One region of the Halomonas sp. LS-001 genome, then DNA from elsewhere that is predicted to be linked to it. Evidence: predicted binding sites of a transcription regulator. Region 1 holds the regulator's gene; each other region holds the start of a gene.
What was found. Region 1 encodes FliA, which starts transcription of late flagellar genes. Its sites were predicted from a motif close to CTAAAGTTNNNNNNNNNNCNGCCGATA; they were not measured.
Positions count from the first base shown of each region.

Region 2: a site for FliA is predicted at 3,326-3,352, ahead of fliD (flagellar filament capping protein FliD). Genes of this name have one in related genera too.
Region 3: a site for FliA is predicted at 1,970-1,996, ahead of ACU6TU_RS15990 (flagellin N-terminal helical domain-containing protein). Genes of this name have one in related genera too.

Region 1 covers NZ_CM129816.1:95,169-101,126, forward strand. Annotated here, with positions in the region: gene flhF (flagellar biosynthesis protein FlhF) at 1-1,145, shown strand, start outside; gene ACU6TU_RS00460 (hypothetical protein) at 1,142-1,870, shown strand; gene ACU6TU_RS00465 (flagellar protein FlhE) at 2,063-2,479, shown strand; gene ACU6TU_RS00470 (RNA polymerase sigma factor FliA) at 2,506-3,207, shown strand; gene ACU6TU_RS00475 (motility protein A) at 3,279-4,073, shown strand; gene ACU6TU_RS00480 (OmpA/MotB family protein) at 4,079-4,747, shown strand; gene ACU6TU_RS00485 (diguanylate cyclase) at 4,803-5,958, shown strand, end outside.
Region 2 covers NZ_CM129816.1:3,468,728-3,474,685, reverse strand. Annotated here, with positions in the region: gene nhaD (sodium:proton antiporter NhaD) at 1-1,261, opposite strand, end outside; gene fliD (flagellar filament capping protein FliD) at 1,786-3,132, shown strand; gene fliD (flagellar filament capping protein FliD) at 3,508-4,899, shown strand; gene ACU6TU_RS15430 (hypothetical protein) at 4,988-5,371, opposite strand; gene ACU6TU_RS15425 (FliC/FljB family flagellin) at 5,592-5,958, shown strand, end outside.
Region 3 covers NZ_CM129816.1:3,604,025-3,609,982, forward strand. Annotated here, with positions in the region: gene ACU6TU_RS15985 (BCCT family transporter) at 1-1,087, shown strand, start outside; gene ACU6TU_RS15990 (flagellin N-terminal helical domain-containing protein) at 1,097-1,915, opposite strand; gene folK (2-amino-4-hydroxy-6-hydroxymethyldihydropteridine diphosphokinase) at 2,089-2,520, opposite strand; gene ACU6TU_RS16000 (SDR family oxidoreductase) at 2,689-3,447, shown strand; gene ACU6TU_RS16005 (BCCT family transporter) at 3,697-5,313, shown strand; gene ybiO (mechanosensitive channel protein) at 5,470-5,958, opposite strand, start outside.

The sequences.
Region 1 (5,958 bases):
AGGTGCCCGAAGACATGAGCCTGGCGGCTGCGGAACCACTGATCGAACAGGCACTGAAAACCCGCACACCACGCTCGGCTCAGGAAGAGGCTGACACGTCGCCTGCACTCAGCCTGCCACGCTGGTCGCGGGACGTGCTGGGGCAGGGGCGTCGGCTTTCCTCGCTGTTAAGTCGTCTGCGTGAACGGGTGGGTGGTTTTGCCCACCTGGAAGCCTGTTGGGATTTAGCCGCTTTGCCTGCCCAGGTGCAGAATCAGCGCCTTGGCCAGGTGCTGGACAGTTATCCGCCAGCGGGCGCCACCCTGGGAATGAACTGGGCACCGCGTCGCAATGAGCGAGGATGTGACTGGGCAATGCCGGATACCGGGCTCGACCCGGACGGTGCCTGGCTGGCGCTGCCCTGGCTGCAGCACCGTCATCCTGCCGGTTGGCAGCCGCGCCTTGATGCCGTGACTGCCACCAGTGGCGTGGCGGTGCATCTATTGCCACAGCTGCCGGAAACGCCGGTGCGTGCCTGGCTGCATGCTCAGCAGCTTACCTGGGTCAGCCAGGGGCGCGCTGTTCAGCGGGTAATGGCACAGGGCGAGCGGGTCTCGCTGAAACAGCTCTTCACTCAAAGCACGCTAACCCATAGCGTCGAGGTACGATTTCGTGGTCAGCCGATGCAGTTATGGAACGTCTACGCAGAAGTGGAAACGATGGATGCCAGTCATCCGGGTGATGAACTGCTTGCCTGGTACGGCGAAGTGCGTGACCCGGAAAGTTCACGGGTGGTGGTGCGTCGCTACTGGCTGACGCCGCGTCATCTGGGCGCTGAGGTGTTGTCATTGCTGGTGATGCAGTTACAGGGCGAGGGGTTGCCCGGATTAACCCGGCGTGCCTGGCAGCAGCTCAAACAGGATGATGGCGGTGAGGTGAGCGCTGAAGTTCGCCTGCTGATGGCCAGCGGCTGCGCAGCCGTTGCCGGTCACCTGGAATGTGCCGATGATGACGCCGCCACCGCGCTGCGCAGTGATCTGCTGGGGCTCTTGGGTGGCCGTCGTCGGCGGCGCGATACGGCGTTATTGGATGCCTTGTTATATGCCCTTATGGCACGTGATGCCATTCGCCAACTGGGCACGGTGAATCGGGAGGGTGTCGTGTGAGCAGCGGGCAGGATCAGGCAGCGGGATTACGTAAATGGGCCAATTTACAGCGTCAGCAGCAGTCTCAGGCAGACGACGACAGCGAGGCCGACTCACCACCTGAATCAGCACAGGCGCTGTCGTCATCGCCAGCGTCCGCTGATACTGATTTGCCAGAGCCAGAGCCAGAGCCAGAGCCAGAGCCAGAGCCAGAGCCAGAGCCAGAGCCAGAGCCAGAGCCAGAGCCAGAGCCAGAGCCAGAGCCAGAGCCAGAGCCAGAGCCAGAGCCAGAGCCAGAGCCAGAGCCAGAGCCAGAGCCAGAGCCAGAGCCAGAGCCAGAGCCAGAGCCAGAGCCAGTACCAAAAAAAGTATTGATGGTGGTGGGGTTGCCGGGTACTGGCAGTGCCCAGGCGCATCGCGTGCGTGAACGTCTTGAGCAGTGGTCGGCGCTGGGTCGGCAGTGGGCCGGTAAGCCGGAAGACTGGGATATCCATGTTGTGATGCCCGACGACCCGGGCCTTCACAAGTATGCGCGGGAACATTCCCGCTGGGCGCTATGGATCAACAGTCACGCAGATAGCTTTGCGAGCACGTTTCGTACCCTGCACCAACTGCAGGAGGCGGGCGGCCCAAAGCGGCTGCTGGCATTCCATGAACCGCACCTTCCACGCGCAGGTTTATTGAACAACCTTCAGGCAGCGGCGCGTACGTATCTGGACATTGAACTATTGATTCTGGCGCACTAGGGTCTCCTGACGCTTCATTCGTGATGAAACGTCAATAGACACTAGATGCCTTTGCTGTCGGTTTGCATTAAGCTGATTATTAAATAGTTTGTAACAAATTTGAGTGATCCACTTCAGAAACACAGATGCCCTTCTGGAAGGGGGGGGTAAACGGGAGAGGCTTTTGTATCAGATACGAAACGACGCGGCGCTATGTTGTCGCGTCACTTGATGAAACCACAGCGGATTATCTGCCTGCTGGTTCTGTTATGGCTCCCCGCCAGTGTCATGGCTGCCACTGGCAGTTGGGTAGCCAATGTGCCGGGCATGCTGGTGGCGATGAGTGAGCGTTACAGCGAGACGCAGCGCGTGACGCCGCCACCGGGTGCGCCCGTGCAAGGGCGCACAATAAGCCGCGTGCAGTGGCGCTGGGAGCATCCGCCTGGTCAGCCGGTCAGTGCCTGGCTTTGCCACTCGGCAGGCTGCCTTGCCGTGCCAACGCAGCGGGGCAGCACCGAGGCATTTGAAGGCCTCAGCGCGTCAGCGCCGGTGCACTTTCGTTTTACGCTGTCACACGGGCAGCGGCCAGTGCGCGTACAAGGTATGCAGGTCATCGTTAATTATCAGTGACACACGTCCAGCCGCGAGGCGAAAAGATGTACACAGCACAGGGCAGGTTTGAACAGCAGGACCAGTTAACGCAGTACATGCCACTGGTGCGGCGTCAGGCGCTCTCGCTACAGGTGCGCTTGCCGGCAAGTATTGAGCTGGATGATTTGATTCAGGCCGGAACCGTTGGCCTTCTGGAAGCGCTTAGCCGTTTTGATGCCAGTCAGGGGGCGACTTTTGCCACCTTCGCCAGCCAGCGTATTCGTGGCGCGATGATGGATGAGTTGCGCACCCGTGACTGGTTACCGCGCAGCGTGCGGCGCTCTGCTCGCGCGATTGATGAAGTGGTAAGGCGGTTGGAGCAGCAACTCGGCCGGGCACCGGATGAGGGTGAGATTGCCAGCGAGCTGGATATGTCGCTCAGTGAATATCAACAGGTGTTGCAGGATACCAACAGCGGCCAGCTGCTGCCGTATGAATCTCTGGTGGAAGAAAACGGCGAGCCGGAAGGCCCAAGCCACCAGAGTCGTCCATTCGAGCAGTTGCTGGATAGCCAGCAGCGTGAACGGCTGGTGGCGGGCATCAGCGGCTTACCGGAGCGTGAAAAACTGCTGATGGCGCTTTACTACCAGGAAGAGCTCAACCTCAAGGAAATCGGTGCTGTGCTCGGCGTGACAGAGTCGCGTGTTTCCCAGCTTCACAGCCAGGCCGTCAGCCGCCTGAGAGCAAAACTCCATGATTCGGCCTGACTAAGCGTCTGATCACTTCGGGCGCATTCGGCGCGTATTTTTAGACCCATAAGACCGGCAAGGAGTCGTTGATGAACCCCTCAACGCTAATCGGTATGTTCGCCAGCATCGCACTGCTGGTCAGTGTTCTGTTCTTCACGGCGGAATCGCCGCAAAGCTTTCTGAATCTGCCGGGGCTGGCCATTGTCGTCACCGGTACCCTGGCTGCGACCTTTATCAGTTATCCGCTACGCGAAGTCCTGCGTGTGGTGCGCCTGGTGGGTGTCGTGTTCCGGCGCGAAAATACCTATGTGCGCGACGACATCAAGGAACTGGTGGATATGTCGCGGCTATGGTTCAAAGGTGATGTGCGCGCGGTTGAGGAGGCATTGAAGTACACCCGTAATCCGTTTCTGCGTTCGGGCATTCAATTAGTGATTGCCAACACCAAGCAGGATGAAATTTTCGATATGCTGCGCTGGCGTATTGCGCGCCTGAAGGCCCGTGAGCATGCCGAAGCCCAGATCTTTCGCACCATGGCAACCTATGCGCCCGCCTTTGGTATGATCGGTACTCTGGTGGGGCTGGTGAATATGCTGGAAGTGATGGACGCCGGTGATCTGGAAGTGATCGGCCCGCGTATGGCCGTGGCACTGTTGACGACCTTTTACGGCATTTTGCTGGCCAATCTGATCTTCAAACCGATTGCGGTCAAGTTGGAACGCCGCACGGAAGAGCGTTTGATTACCATGAACATGGTGCTGGAAGGGATTTCGCTGATTACCAAGCGTCGTCTGCCGTCCTTTATTGAGGAAACGTTGAATTCCTTTGTTGCCAATTATCACGATGAAATCCGCGACTCTAACGTCAAATTACGTAAGGAGTAGTGGGCATGCTGGATCATGATACCCGGCGCACACTGGAACCTACGGTGTTTGAGGGTGGCGGTGATGATGAAGGCTGGTTGACCAGCTATCTCGACGTGTTAACGCTGCTGATCACCCTGTTTGTCCTGCTTCTGGCATTGACGCCACCGGGAAGCGGGCAAGCCAGTGAAAGTGCGTTCATGCAGTCGCCCAGCGCGGTGCTGGCGCATCCGCTGGCCAGCCTGGCAACGGGGATTCAGCCCCGCCATGACGGGTTACAGCCACGGTTTTCTGGTTTGAGCATTCCTGGCGTTAATGTGGAACAAGGGCGCGAAGGGGTGACCCTGCGTATTGATGACAGTCTGCTGTTTTCCAGCGGTGAGGCGGATCTGACCACCCAGGGTCGTGGGGTGATTGAAAGTCTGGTGGAGGTGTTGGAATCCTTTGATGGCCAGGTGTCAGTGGAAGGGCATACGGATAATCTCCCGATTGCCACGCCACGCTTTCCGTCTAACTGGGAGCTGTCAGCGGCCCGAGCGATTGCTGTGGTGCGCCACCTGGAGAGCGAAGGGCTGGCGATTGACCGTATGCGCGCCGTCGGTTACGCGGATACTCAGCCGATGAAAAATAATGCAACGCCGCAGGGACGAGCGGCTAACCGACGAGTAGAGTTGATCCTGCGCCAATTACTTTAAGGGGCATCCCTTATCAAGGTAACGTCCGTGAAAAATACGCCATGAACCCTATGCTATGAACAATACTCACGCCGCTAAACCGTCATGGCAGATACAGTCATTCGGTGCCCTGTTGGTGGTGGATAGCGAATGCCGTCAGGTATATGCCGTTAGCGATAATCTGGCCAGCCTGTTTGGCCTGTCGCCGTTTACCCCGACCACGCCTTCGCTGGCTTTTTTACTCGGCGAGCGGCTCAGTCAGCGCGTGCGCCGTACCTTGCAAGACAGTCAACGCCTACCTGCCCCACTGACGTTTGTCCGTTATGTCGAGGGGCGACAGGTGCGTTATCAGCTTCATGCGACACGCAGCGCCAACGGTGTGCTGATTGAAATAGAGCCGCTGAATCCATCCGGCAAACAGCGCTTACTGGGGGCTGTGAACGAATGGTTGATGCATCTTGCGGAGACGACCCATCAGCAGGCATTACTCGATTATCTGGTATCGGCAATACAGCAGCTGACGGGATACGACCGGGTGGTGGTCTGTCACTTCGATAGTGATTGGCACGGGTTTATCCTGGCGGAAGCCGATGGGGGTGCATTGCCTCCCTTGCTGGGTCGGCGCTTTCCGGCCAGTGATTTCCCGGTCACCTTGCGGCGGGCTTATGAACGTAATCCGGTTCGTTATATACACGACGTGCAAACGCCCGCCGTCGACATGACCTTTTTGGCGCCCCTTGACGCGCTGACAAGCAATACAACACAACCCTGCTCGCTGGATACCAGCCTGGTGCGTGCCCCCAGTGCTTCCCGGACGCGTTACTTACAGTGTATGGGGGTGCGGGGGGCTCTTACTCTTTCCATGCTCGGCGATATGAGTCTGTGGGGCATGGTGATCTGTCATTCCGCGACCGCCCATCCAACGCCGCCTTCGGTTCGCGATGCGGTTCGGGCGCTGGTGCAGATGGCTACCCAGCGCCTGCTGCTGTTGCGTGCGCGCCAGGAAGCGCAGTATCTTCAGCGCGTTCAGGATGGCCTGATGCTGGCCAACCTTGCACGCAAGGAGCCGCGCAGCGCGAAGCAGATATTCGATGCGCACGCTACCACCTGGATGGAACTTTTCCGCGCCGATGGCGTTGCCCTGTGGGTGAATGGCAAGCTCTATCGGGCAGGCAACACGCCGGATGCCGCTGCGGTTAACCAATGGGTAGCACTGTTGAACCAGACCCACC
Region 2 (5,958 bases), 470 kb from region 1:
CCATGGTCAGCACGGCAAACATCACCGGGATGTTATCGATCAACGCCGAAATAACGCCGAGGGTGATGTTGGCGCCGGTGGCGTTCCAGCCAAGATAAAGGGTCTCGGAAAGCATGGCCAGATAACCCATAAAGCCCAAACCGCCAACGCACATCACCACCCCGTAGAAGAACAGCAGGGTATCCCACTCGGCTCGCGCCACGCGGTTGAAGACGTCAAACGGCACCACGCCACCGAGGTTTTCCAGTTTCTTGTGATCACCCCGGCGGCTATAGCGCTCGCGCTTGCGCTCCAGTGAGCGCGGCAGGCTCTGGCGCAGGTAGTAGCCGAAGAACTGCAGGTAACCAAGGCCTGTCATCATGCCAAGTACCGGCGGCAGGTGCAGCAGGGTGTGGCACAGTACAGCGGTGGTAATGGTCAGCAGAAACAGTAAAACAATCCGCTTTGCGCCGCGCTTGAGCCACACATCTTCGTAAACGCTTTCCGGCTTGGCATCCTTGATAAAGAAGCTCATGACAATGGCGGGCACAAGGAAGTTGACCAGCGATGGCAGGAACAGGATAAAGAACTCCTGAAATTCGACCATACCGGCCTGCCAGACCATCAGCGTGGTGATATCCCCAAACGGGCTGAAGGCACCTCCCGCGTTAGCGGCCACCACAATATTTACACACGCCAGGTTGATAAAGCGCTTGTCGCCTTCAGCCACCTTGGTGACCACGGCACACATCAACAGAGCGGTGGTCAGGTTATCGGCAATCGGCGAGAGCACAAAGGCCAGGCCGCCGGTCAGCCAGAACAGCTTGCGATAGCTGAAGCCTTTACGCAGCATCCAGGAGCGAAGGGCATCAAATACCTTACGCTCTTCCATGGCATTGATATACGTCATGGCCACCAGCAGGAACAGCATCAGCTCGGTGAACTCCAGAAGCGTCACGCGAAAGGCGTTCTCGGAATCTGCCGACATTCCGTTCTGGACATACACCCAGCCGATGAGGCTCCAGATGATACCTGCAGCAACCAATACAGGCTTGGACTTGCGCATGTGGATCTTTTCTTCAGCGATGACCAGCATGTAGGCGATGACAAAAATCGCAATGGCGAAAAAGCCCACGGCTGTATTGGTCATATCCAGCGTGCCGGTTGCCGCCAGGGCGGCTGGGCTAAAAAACAACAGCCCTGAGAAGGCGACAAACGCCCACAAAAAAAGCCAGCGGCGATCGCTTCGCGGCTGGCTGGGAGGTTCGTTCAAGGGTCTCATAGTGAATTTATCCTTATCTTCGTCTAAGGGGTGGAGGACAGGGTGGCAAAAAGCCGCATTAGTTTACCAGCCTGTGTTGCGATGCAATACGTAAAAAAAACGAATGAAATTAAGCGATAGACGAATAACTGTGTCTTTTTTTTGTAAGGTAGTCTTATAGGGAATGGTAACTTTGCAATAACAGGTTTTGATAGAGGAATTACCTGGCACAGCAAAAGCCGTCACTGCCAGCATCTCACAGCGTAATGCCGTGTGTAGGGCCGTGTGTAGGGCCGTGTGTTGGTGACTTTATGCTTGCATTTTGTTACATAACGATACCGCGAAATCCTAAAGTTAGAAATCTTCCCGCCGAGAGTTTAAGGTAACAGTATTAAATAATGTGTCGTGCTAAAAAGCGTGCCGTATGAAAAGCATCTGCTATTGGCTTCGTCGACACAAACACCAGCGTTGATCTGTTGATAGGTGGTATCACCAGGTCGTGGTAGCAAAGCTGCCGCAGAGCAACGCAAAGGATGGGTTTTGCTATGTCTATTTCATCACTGGGTATCGGGTCTGGGCTTGACCTGAATGGCTTGCTGGATCAGCTGCGTGACGCTGAGCGTGAAAAGCTGCAGCCAATTCAGCAGCGGCTGGATTCCGAGCAGACACGTATTTCTGCCTATGGGCAATTGGAAGGCGCCCTGTCAGCGTTTCAGTCAGCGGCTGACGCACTTGGCGATACTGCGCTGTATGAAAGCCTTTCCACCAATACCAGCGGCGAGGCGGTGAGCGCGGCAGCAGATGACACCGCCATGCCGGGCAGCTATTCCGTTAATGTAGATTCTCTTGCTACGCGCGGTACCCTGGCGTCTCAAGGGGTAACGCAAGCAGCTGATGAAGCGATTTCCGGTACAGCTGAACAGACCATGGCGTTTACCTTCGGTAACGGGGATACCTCCGAGGTCACGATTGCTGCCAACAGCTCGCTGGAAGATATCCGCGACGCCATCAATGCGGATGCCGACGCGGGCGTTAATGCTTCCGTGATTAACGACGGCGAAAACTATCGGCTGGCGCTTAGCTCTCGGGAAACAGGTGCTGATGCCTCCATTGAAGGCTTTACCTTTACAGGGTTAACAGAGGATGCTGACGCCGCCCAGTCAGGCACAGATGCCAGCCTGAACGTGAACGGTGTGCCCATCACCAGCGCCAATAACCAGGTGGAAGGCGCGATCCAGGGCGTCACGCTTAACCTGCAGAGCGAAGGCGCCAGCACGGTGGCCGTTGAGCAGAACACCCTTGCGGTACGCGAAGCGGTCACCGGGTTTGTTGATGCCTACAACACCATGAAAGGCACCATTGGCGAGCTGACGGCGTTCAACTCGGAAACCGGCCAGGCGGGTGAGCTTAACGGCGACAGCACGGTTCGCATTGTTGAATCCCGTTTGCGCAGCGAGTTGAGCGGTGGTGTTGCCGGTGAAGAAGGCGGCTTCTCAATGCTTAGTGATATCGGTATTTCACTGGAGCTGGATGGCACTCTGTCGATTGACCAGGATAAGCTTGATAACGTGATCGCCAATGATCAGCAAGCGCTATCCGATTTCTTCGCCGGTAATGAAACGACCACCGGGTTGGCCGAGCAGCTGAACGACAGCGTTGGCCAGCTACTCAGCAGCAATGGCTCCGTGCAGGGGGCGATCAACGGGTCTGAAAGCCGTATTGAATCGCTGGGCAGTCGCTACACCAATATGGAGCAGCAGGTTGAGCGTACCATTGACCGCTACCGCACTCAGTTTGGTCAACTCGATGGCATGATTGCGCAAATGAACCAGACCAGCAGCTACCTGACTCAGCAGTTTGCTTCACTGGATGCGCAGCTGGGGCGCGACTGACCTCAAACAGTGACAAACCCGTTTAGCGCTAAAGCCCGCCCCTGAAATCAGGCGGGCTTTTTTGTGAGTTACGCTTCTTTATCGAACCTGTTGTTTCGTTGGTGCTTTTTCTAAAAAATAATTATTTGGGTTCCAGCTGGGCTTCAAAAACGTTTCAGAAACGTCTCAAAAGCGCTTAAAGCGAAAATAAAGGCTAAAGTTGATGTCTTCTCTGCCGATAATATTTCAGTAGTTAAAAAACCAAACGTAACCAATCTGCCAAACACCGGTGCTGTGAACGACACCAGCGCCAGCCCACTGCATTGATTCTGTTGTCACCAGGCGCTGGGCAATACGTGTTGGGTTTAAGCCAGGCACACTGAGGAGACACCCAGTATGGCGACAATAACCTCTCTAGGTATTGGCTCAGGCCTCGACCTCAGCGGTCTGCTTGACCAGCTCAATGACGCAGAACGCGGCAAGCTGACACCGATTGTCCGTCAGCAGGAGCAGCAGGAAGCCAAAATTTCTGCCTACGGCAAAATTCAGTCATCGCTGAATAGCTTGAACGATGCGGTGGATGCGCTCAGCAAGCCCAAACTGTATCAGAGCCTTTCTGCCAGCGTGCGTGGTGACGAAATCACCGCCACCACGGATGCCACCGCGCTGCCGGGTAGTTACCGGGTTGAGGTCTCTCAGCTTGCTACGGCAGGGACGCTGGCGTCCAGCGGTGTAGAGTTCAGCGATACTGCCCTGGCGTTGGATGGTGCTACTAAGCTGCGTCTTGAATTTACTGACACCAGCAAAAATATTGATGTGGATATCGCGGCGGACAGCAGCCTTGAAGATATTCGCGATGCCATTAACGCTACGGAAAATAGCGGTGTCAGCGCGAGTATTATCTTTGATGGCAGTAACCACCGTTTGGCACTTAGCTCCAGTGACACCGGCCAGGCGGCTTCGATCAGCGGTTTCAGTTTCCTGGATGCTGCTGCTGATCCTGTTGTTACCCAGCCCTTTACGGCTGAGGTTGTCAACGGCGGCCAGAATGCTGATCTAACGGTTAACGGCGTGACCATCACCAGCGCCAATAACCAGATTGAAGGCGCGATTCAAGGCGTGACTCTGGATCTCAACGCACTCAATATCGGGGAAGGCGAAACCGCCAGCAGCACGGTCAACGTTGAGCGCAATACGCTAAAAATCCGTGAGGCCGTCGGGGATTTCGTTGAGGCCTTTAATGACCTGAAAGGCACCATTGGTACGCTGACCAGCTTTAGCGGCGACCGGGAAACCGCCGGTGAGCTGGTTGGCGATAGTGTGGTACGTACCATTGAAGGGCGTTTGCGTAGTGTGCTGGGTGGCGGTGTGGCAGGGGGTGAATTTTCCACCCTCAGCCAACTGGGTATTACCCTGCAGCGTGATGGCACTCTGGAAATGGACGACGACACCATCAGCAATCTGGCCAAGAACCAGCCTGATGCATTGAGTGACTTCTTCGCAGGCACCGACGGCAACAGCGGCCTGGGCGATTTGCTCAGCACAACGATCGAACAGCTGACTAACAGCAACGGCACCTTGGGCAGCGCCATCAGCGGTGCGGAAAACCGCATTGAAAGCCTCAATGCGCGTTACGAACGTGCCGAACTAAGTATCGAGCGGACAATTTCCCGTTACCGCACCCAGTTCGGCCAGCTGGACTCAATGATCGCCCAGATGAACCAGACCAGCACCTACCTCACCCAGCAGTTCGATGCCCTCGACTCAGCGCTGGGCCGCAAGAAGTAACCCTTCCCAGACTGGCGGGAGAGGAGGTTCACTCGCCGGTTCATTATTGCCGACCTGATGCTGTGAGTGTGTGTGGCAACCCCTTCATTTACCACGGCACACTGCGCCGCCCAGTCTGAAACTCCACTACTTTCTGGTAAATCTCCCGCGCTCGGGCGAGGGCATCCTTCTCCATATCATCCAACGTTACCTCACGGTTGCCGTTGCCGCCCTGGCTTTGCAGCAACTGATGCACATTGGCGCGGTAGCGCTCCAGCAGGTGATCTAGGTTAGCGTGAATCATCTGCATTTCCAGCATCAGCTTGCGCTGCATTTCGCGGTAGCGCAGCAGGTCTTGCGGGCGGTTGGCGTTATCAATCAGCGTTTCCAGAGTGGTATTCACCAGAGTGCGTGCCCGCTCAAGGCGAGGGAGGATGGTAAACACCACGTCATAAAGCTGAACGGGAGATGCGTAGATCTGCATGGAAGTCATGAAACGGCCAGTACCCAGCGAAAAGAGCCCACAGTGTACCTTTGAGCCATCATCCAGCAAGCGCCTGCCACCAACTTTTAATAGCCGTTACCAACCGTTACATCTTTTTTTACGATTATGCTAAAGGTTTCTCCTGACAGGCCGTAATTATTAATAACGGCACACAATGTGGCCGAAAAGCAGGCCTCAACGGCCAGTGTAACTGTAAAGGAGAATCACCATGTCTGTGATCAACACTAACATCACTTCCATGATCGGCCAGCAAAACCTGCGCGAATCACAAAATGCGCTGCAAACCTCCATGGAGCGTCTGTCTTCAGGCCTGCGCATCAACAGTGCCAAGGATGATGCGGCCGGTCAGGCCATCGCCAATCGTATGTCATCTCAGATTACCGGTCTGGGACAAGCGCAGCGTAACGCCAACGACGGTATCTCGATTTCCCAAACCGCCGAAGGTGCGCTTAACCAAGTGAACGATAACTTGCAGCGTGTTCGTGAATTAACAGTGCAGGCACAGAACGGAACTAACTCTCAGGATGATCTTCAGTCGATTCAAGACGAGATCACACAGCGTATGAACGAAATTG
Region 3 (5,958 bases), 330 kb from region 1:
CTGGGCGGTACTTGGCTCGCTGACAGCAGTCGTACTGGCGCATGCGCACTATGTGAAAGGCCAGCCGCTGCAGCCGCGCACCCTGCTGTACCCGGTGCTCGGCAAGCGTTTAATGCAAGGGCCGCTGGGCGGTGTTGTCGATGCCTGCTGCGTCATTGCCTTGGTCGCCGGTACCGTCGGCCCCATCGGCTTTCTGGCGACTCAGGTCAGTTTTGGTTTGCATGAACTGTTCGGCCTGCCGGAAGGCTATATCGGCCAGTTAATCATTCTGGCCTTGTTGGCAACGGTTTATGTGGCGTCTTCATTGAGTGGTGTTCACAAAGGCATTCAGATGCTGAGCCGCTTCAATGTGTTTCTGGCATTGGCTATTGGTGCCGTGATTTTTATCTTTGGCCCGACCCTGTTTCTGGTTAACACCTATGCCGCCAGCATGGGCGCTTATATCAGTGAGTTCTTCACCATGGCGACCATGACAGCGGATACAGCACCGGCCTGGTGGATGCAGTGGTGGACGGTATTCTTCTTTGCCTGGTTTATTGGTTACGCGCCGCTGATGGCGATTTTTGTGGCGCGGATTTCACGCGGGCGCTCGGTGCGCGAAATGATTCTGGCGGTGGCAATCATGGCACCGATTGCCACCACGGTCTGGTTCACCCTGCTGGGCGGCTCCGGCATTTATTACCAGCTGACCGGCGTGATCGACCTGACCGAGGCACTCAATAACTTCCAGTTTGATGTGGCGACTCTTACCGTCGCTCAGGCCCTGCCGGGTGGCACCCTGATGGCACTGGCGATTCTGCTGTTGACCACGATCTTTGTGGCCACCACGGGGGATTCTATGAGCTATGCCATTGCCATGGTCAGCGCTGGCCATGATCAACCCAATTCGCTACTGCGTGCCTTCTGGGGAATTGCCATGGCGCTGATGGCGGCGATACTGCTCTATATGGGCGCAGGCCAGATCGGTGTGTTACAGCAGTTTATCGTCATCACCGCCATTCCGGTGTCGTTGATTATTCTGCCGTCACTCTGGAAAGGCCCGCAGGCCGCCTACGCGATGGCCCGTGAACAGGGCATCATCGAGTAAATCGTTGATTTAAAGCCCCAGCAGCCGCAGGATCATTTGCGGCTGCTGGTTCGCCTGGGCCAGAATGGCGATCCCTACCTGCTGGCGAATCTGAGCGCTTATCAAGTTAGATACTTCGCGTGCGTAGTCAGCATCCTGAATTCGCGACTGCGCCGAGGAGAGGTTAATAACGCTGCTATTCAGCCCTTCAATCACGCTATCGAAACGATTCTGTACCGCTCCAAGGGAACTGCGCTGGCGATCCACCTGACTGATTGCGTCATCCAGAGTACTCAGAGGGTTAGCAGTGGCACTACCGTCATCCAGCACGCTGAAGTTGCCCAGCCCTAATGTATCAATGTTCGTTTTTTTCAACGCGATATTGATCACGTCGCCATCGTTAGCGCCAACCTGAATAGACACATCACGATCATCAGCCAACAGATTGACGCCATTGAAGTTGCTCTGGCTTGATAAGCGGTCAATTTCTTCCAGGCGCAGATCGATTTCATCCTGAATGGAGCGCAGGTCAGATGAGGAATTGGTGCCATTGGCAGCTTGAACACTAAGCTGGCGGATACGCTGTAAGTTCTCGTTAACCTGATCGAGAGAGCCTTCAGCCACTTGAGCGAGTGAAATACCATCCTGAGTGTTGCGCATCGCCTGGTTCATACCACGAATCTGGCTTTCCATGCGGTTGGCAATCGCCTGACCGGCGGGGTCATCCTTGGCGCTATTAATACGCAAGCCTGATGAAAGACGTTCCATGGCCGTCTGCATATCCTGCTGGCTGGCACGCAGATTGTTTTGAGCAATCAGCGACATGAGGTTCGTGTTAAGAACCATCATAGACACGTTCCTCGGCAAAAACGCCATCTCGCCCATTGTGGGCTTCATACTCTATATCGGCCGCTACGGAGGGTGTCTTAAATGTTTTTGCTATCTCCTGACGTTATTGCCCCGCTGGTATTGTGCTGCTGTTATTGTCCTACTTAGTTAGGGGTATCAGTATCGTTTACGTTTCATGAATCAATAAGCTCACGGCCTGCCTCAGCCAGCAGTGCATCCACTGGTTCACGCACATAATCATGCTGGTGATATCCCTCATCCACCACATGCCCATCCCAGGCAACAATATCCAGATCCATGGTGCGAGGCCCTGACTTGATCGGCCCGCGCACACGCCCAAGGCGATCTTCTACCTGCTTCAGATAGGCTTTGAAATCGGCCTGATTTAGCCCGGTGCGTATCAGTACGGCGCTGTTGAGAAAATCCGGCTGAGCCTGAAAGCCTACCGGCGTGGTAAGAATAGGTGCCGTTCGCGCCAACAGATCACATTCCGCTTCCAGAATCTCGATGGCACGGGCGTAGTGGTGCTCAGGATCAATGTTGGAGCCAATCGAAATCACGCATTCATGCAGTTCGGGGTCCACCTTTGCGGGCGCTTGCAGCATGGTCAACATCCTTGAAAATTGTGAATTACCGTTAGATTAACGCCTTCTGCCTTTTGTGCAAGTACTGTACAACTTATTGACAAACGCTTTCCTCACGCTGAAAGTAAGCGCAGATTTTATCGCTCAACGATGCTTGACTAACAACGCTTTGACCAGAGGAAAAAAGTCATGAACCCACAGGCAGCACTGATTACCGGCGGTGCCACGCGTCTTGGCCGTCATTTTGCTGAAGCGCTGGCCAGCGCAGGTTATGATATCGCTTTGCACGTTAACAGCTCCCGCCAGGAGGCTGATGAGGTGGCAAAGGGGATTCGCGAGCTAGGCCGCAATTGTGAAGTCTTTACCTGCAACTTCCTCAGCGATGCCGCTGAGGACGATCTGGGTGAGCTGATCCGCCGTGTTAAAGCCCGCTTCCCTCAACTGGGTGTACTGGTCAATAGCGCCTCCGCCTATGAGCCTGCCCCCATCGCGCAGACCGATCTTGCGATGCTGGAGACCCAGTTTCGCGTCAATATGTTTACGCCGCTGCTGCTGACCCGCCATTTTGCTGGGGCCGTCGATCAAGGCCGGGTCGTTAACATTATTGATAACAAGGTGACGTATCACCAATACCCCTACGCCGCCTACCTGCTCTCAAAAAAGAGCCTGGCAGACATGACGCGAATGGCAGCGCTGGAGTTCGCCCCGCAACTGCGCATCAACGGCATTGCGCCTGGGGTAGTACTACCTGCCTCGCAGCGCACCAGTGACTATATACAGTGGCGCATTGAGGGTATTCCAGCCAATCAGCAAGGCGCTCCTGAACACCTCGTGCAAGCATTGCATTACCTGCTCGATAACGCGTTTGTGGTCGGCCAGATTCTGTTTGTGGACGGCGGCGAATCCATCAACCTTGAAGGCCGTCATTCGGAGAACTATCCAGGCTGATACGTCCCAGACTGATACGCTCTTTTTTGGCCCATTCTCCCTTACGCCCGCCCTATCGCTGGGCGTTTTTGGTGCACCTGATCAGTCCATCCTGGCGAATCATGACTTTCCCGTTTGATTTAACCAAAGGTCACACTACCCCGCTTCCTTGCACAAAAAGATTATCTGTAAACTCAACTCAAGCCGTCGGCTTTTCGCTGGCACTTTCCTGGTTTACTCAATGATTCCAACAATAAAAAGGAATTTTGCATGGATAAACTCGCGCGTTCGCTGGGGCTGCGCACAGACCCCACGATTTTCTTTACCTCCGCCGGACTGATGGTGCTGTTTCTGGTAGCACTGGTAGTCGCCCCCGAGACGATCGGCGATATTTTTGCCAATGGACGTACCTGGGTCGTCACCAACCTTGGCTGGTTCTTCATCTTCGGCGTCAGTTTCTGGTTAGTGTTTCTGCTTTGGATAGCATTGAGCCGTTACGGCAATATCCGCCTGGGGGGCGAAGATGACCGTCCAGAGTACGGCAATATTTCCTGGTTCACCATGCTGTTTGCCGGGGGGATCGGCACAGTGCTGATGTTCTGGGGCGTGGCAGAGCCAATTTTTCACTTTGCCAACCCGCCGCATGGCGATATTACGCCTCACTCGGTCGAAGCCGCTCGTGAAGCCATGGGCTTCTCGCTCTATCATCTTGGCCTGCATACCTGGACGATCTTTACCCTGCCTGGGCTGGCGTTTGCTTACTTTATCTACCGCTATGATCTGCCGGTTCGGGTTAGTTCGGTGTTTTATCCGCTGCTCAAAGACCGTATTTACGGCCCTATCGGTAAAACCATCGATATATTTGCGGTGCTGGGTACGCTGTTTGGTGTGGCAGTTTCCATTGGTCTTGGCACCTCACAGATCAACGCCGGGCTTAGCGAACTGTTCGGCGTTGCTGATAGCGTCACCAGCAAGGTGTTGATCATTACCGTACTCACCGCCGTGGCCGTTGCATCCATTGCCGGCGGGCTGGATAAGGGCGTCAAGCTGCTTTCCAACCTCAACATCGGTATGGCAGTGGGGTTGATGCTATTTGTGCTGTTTGCCGGTTCTACAGTATTTCTGCTTCGCGGCATCATCGAAACCCTGGGTATTTATGTATCCAACATCGTGCCGCTATCGTTCTGGAACGATACGCTGGCGCAATATACCCGTGAAGACGGCAGCTGGGGCTGGCAGGGTAACTGGACGGTTTTCTACTGGGCGTGGACAGTTACCTGGTCACCCTTTATCGGCCTGTTCGTGGCACGTATTTCCAAGGGTCGTACCATCCGTGAGTTCGTACTCGGCGTCTTATTTGCACCGTCTGCCTTTACGCTGGTGTGGTTCGCCATCTTCGGCTGGTCTGCCATGGAGATCGACGGTATCGGTGAAGCGGCGCGTGCCCAACTGGGTGATCAGGCCGGCATGATGACCGCTGCGGTGATGGAAAGCGTGCCACTGGCGATGTTCGCGTTCTTTGAGAATTTCCCGGCCGCCACACTGATTCAAGGCCTGGCTGTTGTGATCGTTGCGATCTTCTTTGCGACGTCTTCGGATTCGGCCTCGCTGGTCATCGACCTGTTATGCACGGGTGATGTTGAACCAGGCCCGATCCATCAGCGGGTATTCTGGGGCGTTTCAGAAGGCGCGGTGGCTGCCATGCTGATCGTGCTGGCCGGTGATGCTGGTCTGGTGGCGCTACAGCAGGTTATCACCGTCATTGGTCTACCGATCTTCATCATGGTATTCGCTATGGTGTTTTCGCTGATGAAGGCGCTGATGAGAGAGAAAATCAAGATTGTACGCCCGAGTCAGGCCCCTGAACTGGAAGGCCTTAGAGACTAAATGCCCTGTCTTGCCACGGCCTCGACGAATGGAAGGCCGTGGCCAAGACAAAGGCTTTTAAAGCAACATGTTAAAACAACATTTCAAAACAACAATGCCGCCCTTTTGGGCGGCATTGTTGTTTTAACATGCTGTTTGCAGGGCATGACGCGGAAATTACACGTCATCACCTGTGGGGTTGGTGCTGTCCGGATCAGAAATTGTCTGAACACCTTGCCTCGGATCGTCACGGCGCACATCCAGTGCCTTATTATCCGGCATGGCATCCAGAATACGGATGTTGGCCGCCGGTGAAGCGCCCGCTTTGTCTTCCCCAAAGTACATGGTGGTATGCGGGAACGGAATTTCGATACCGGCCTGATCAAAGCGCAGTTTGACCAGACGGTTATAGGCACGACCTACCGCCCACTGATCCCCCGGCGTGGTTTTGATGATCACACGGATATTCACCGAGCTGTCAGCCAGCGCGATCACCCCCGCCACATCCAGCGGTGCCAGCAATTTGAAGCCGTGGTCTTCACTGGCTTTCAGATCATTAAAGGCCAGATGCAGTTGTTCCACTGCCTCATCGATGCTTTCACGATAAGCGATGCTGTACTCGCCAATGTGATTACCGTACTCACGCATATAGTTGGACACGGTATC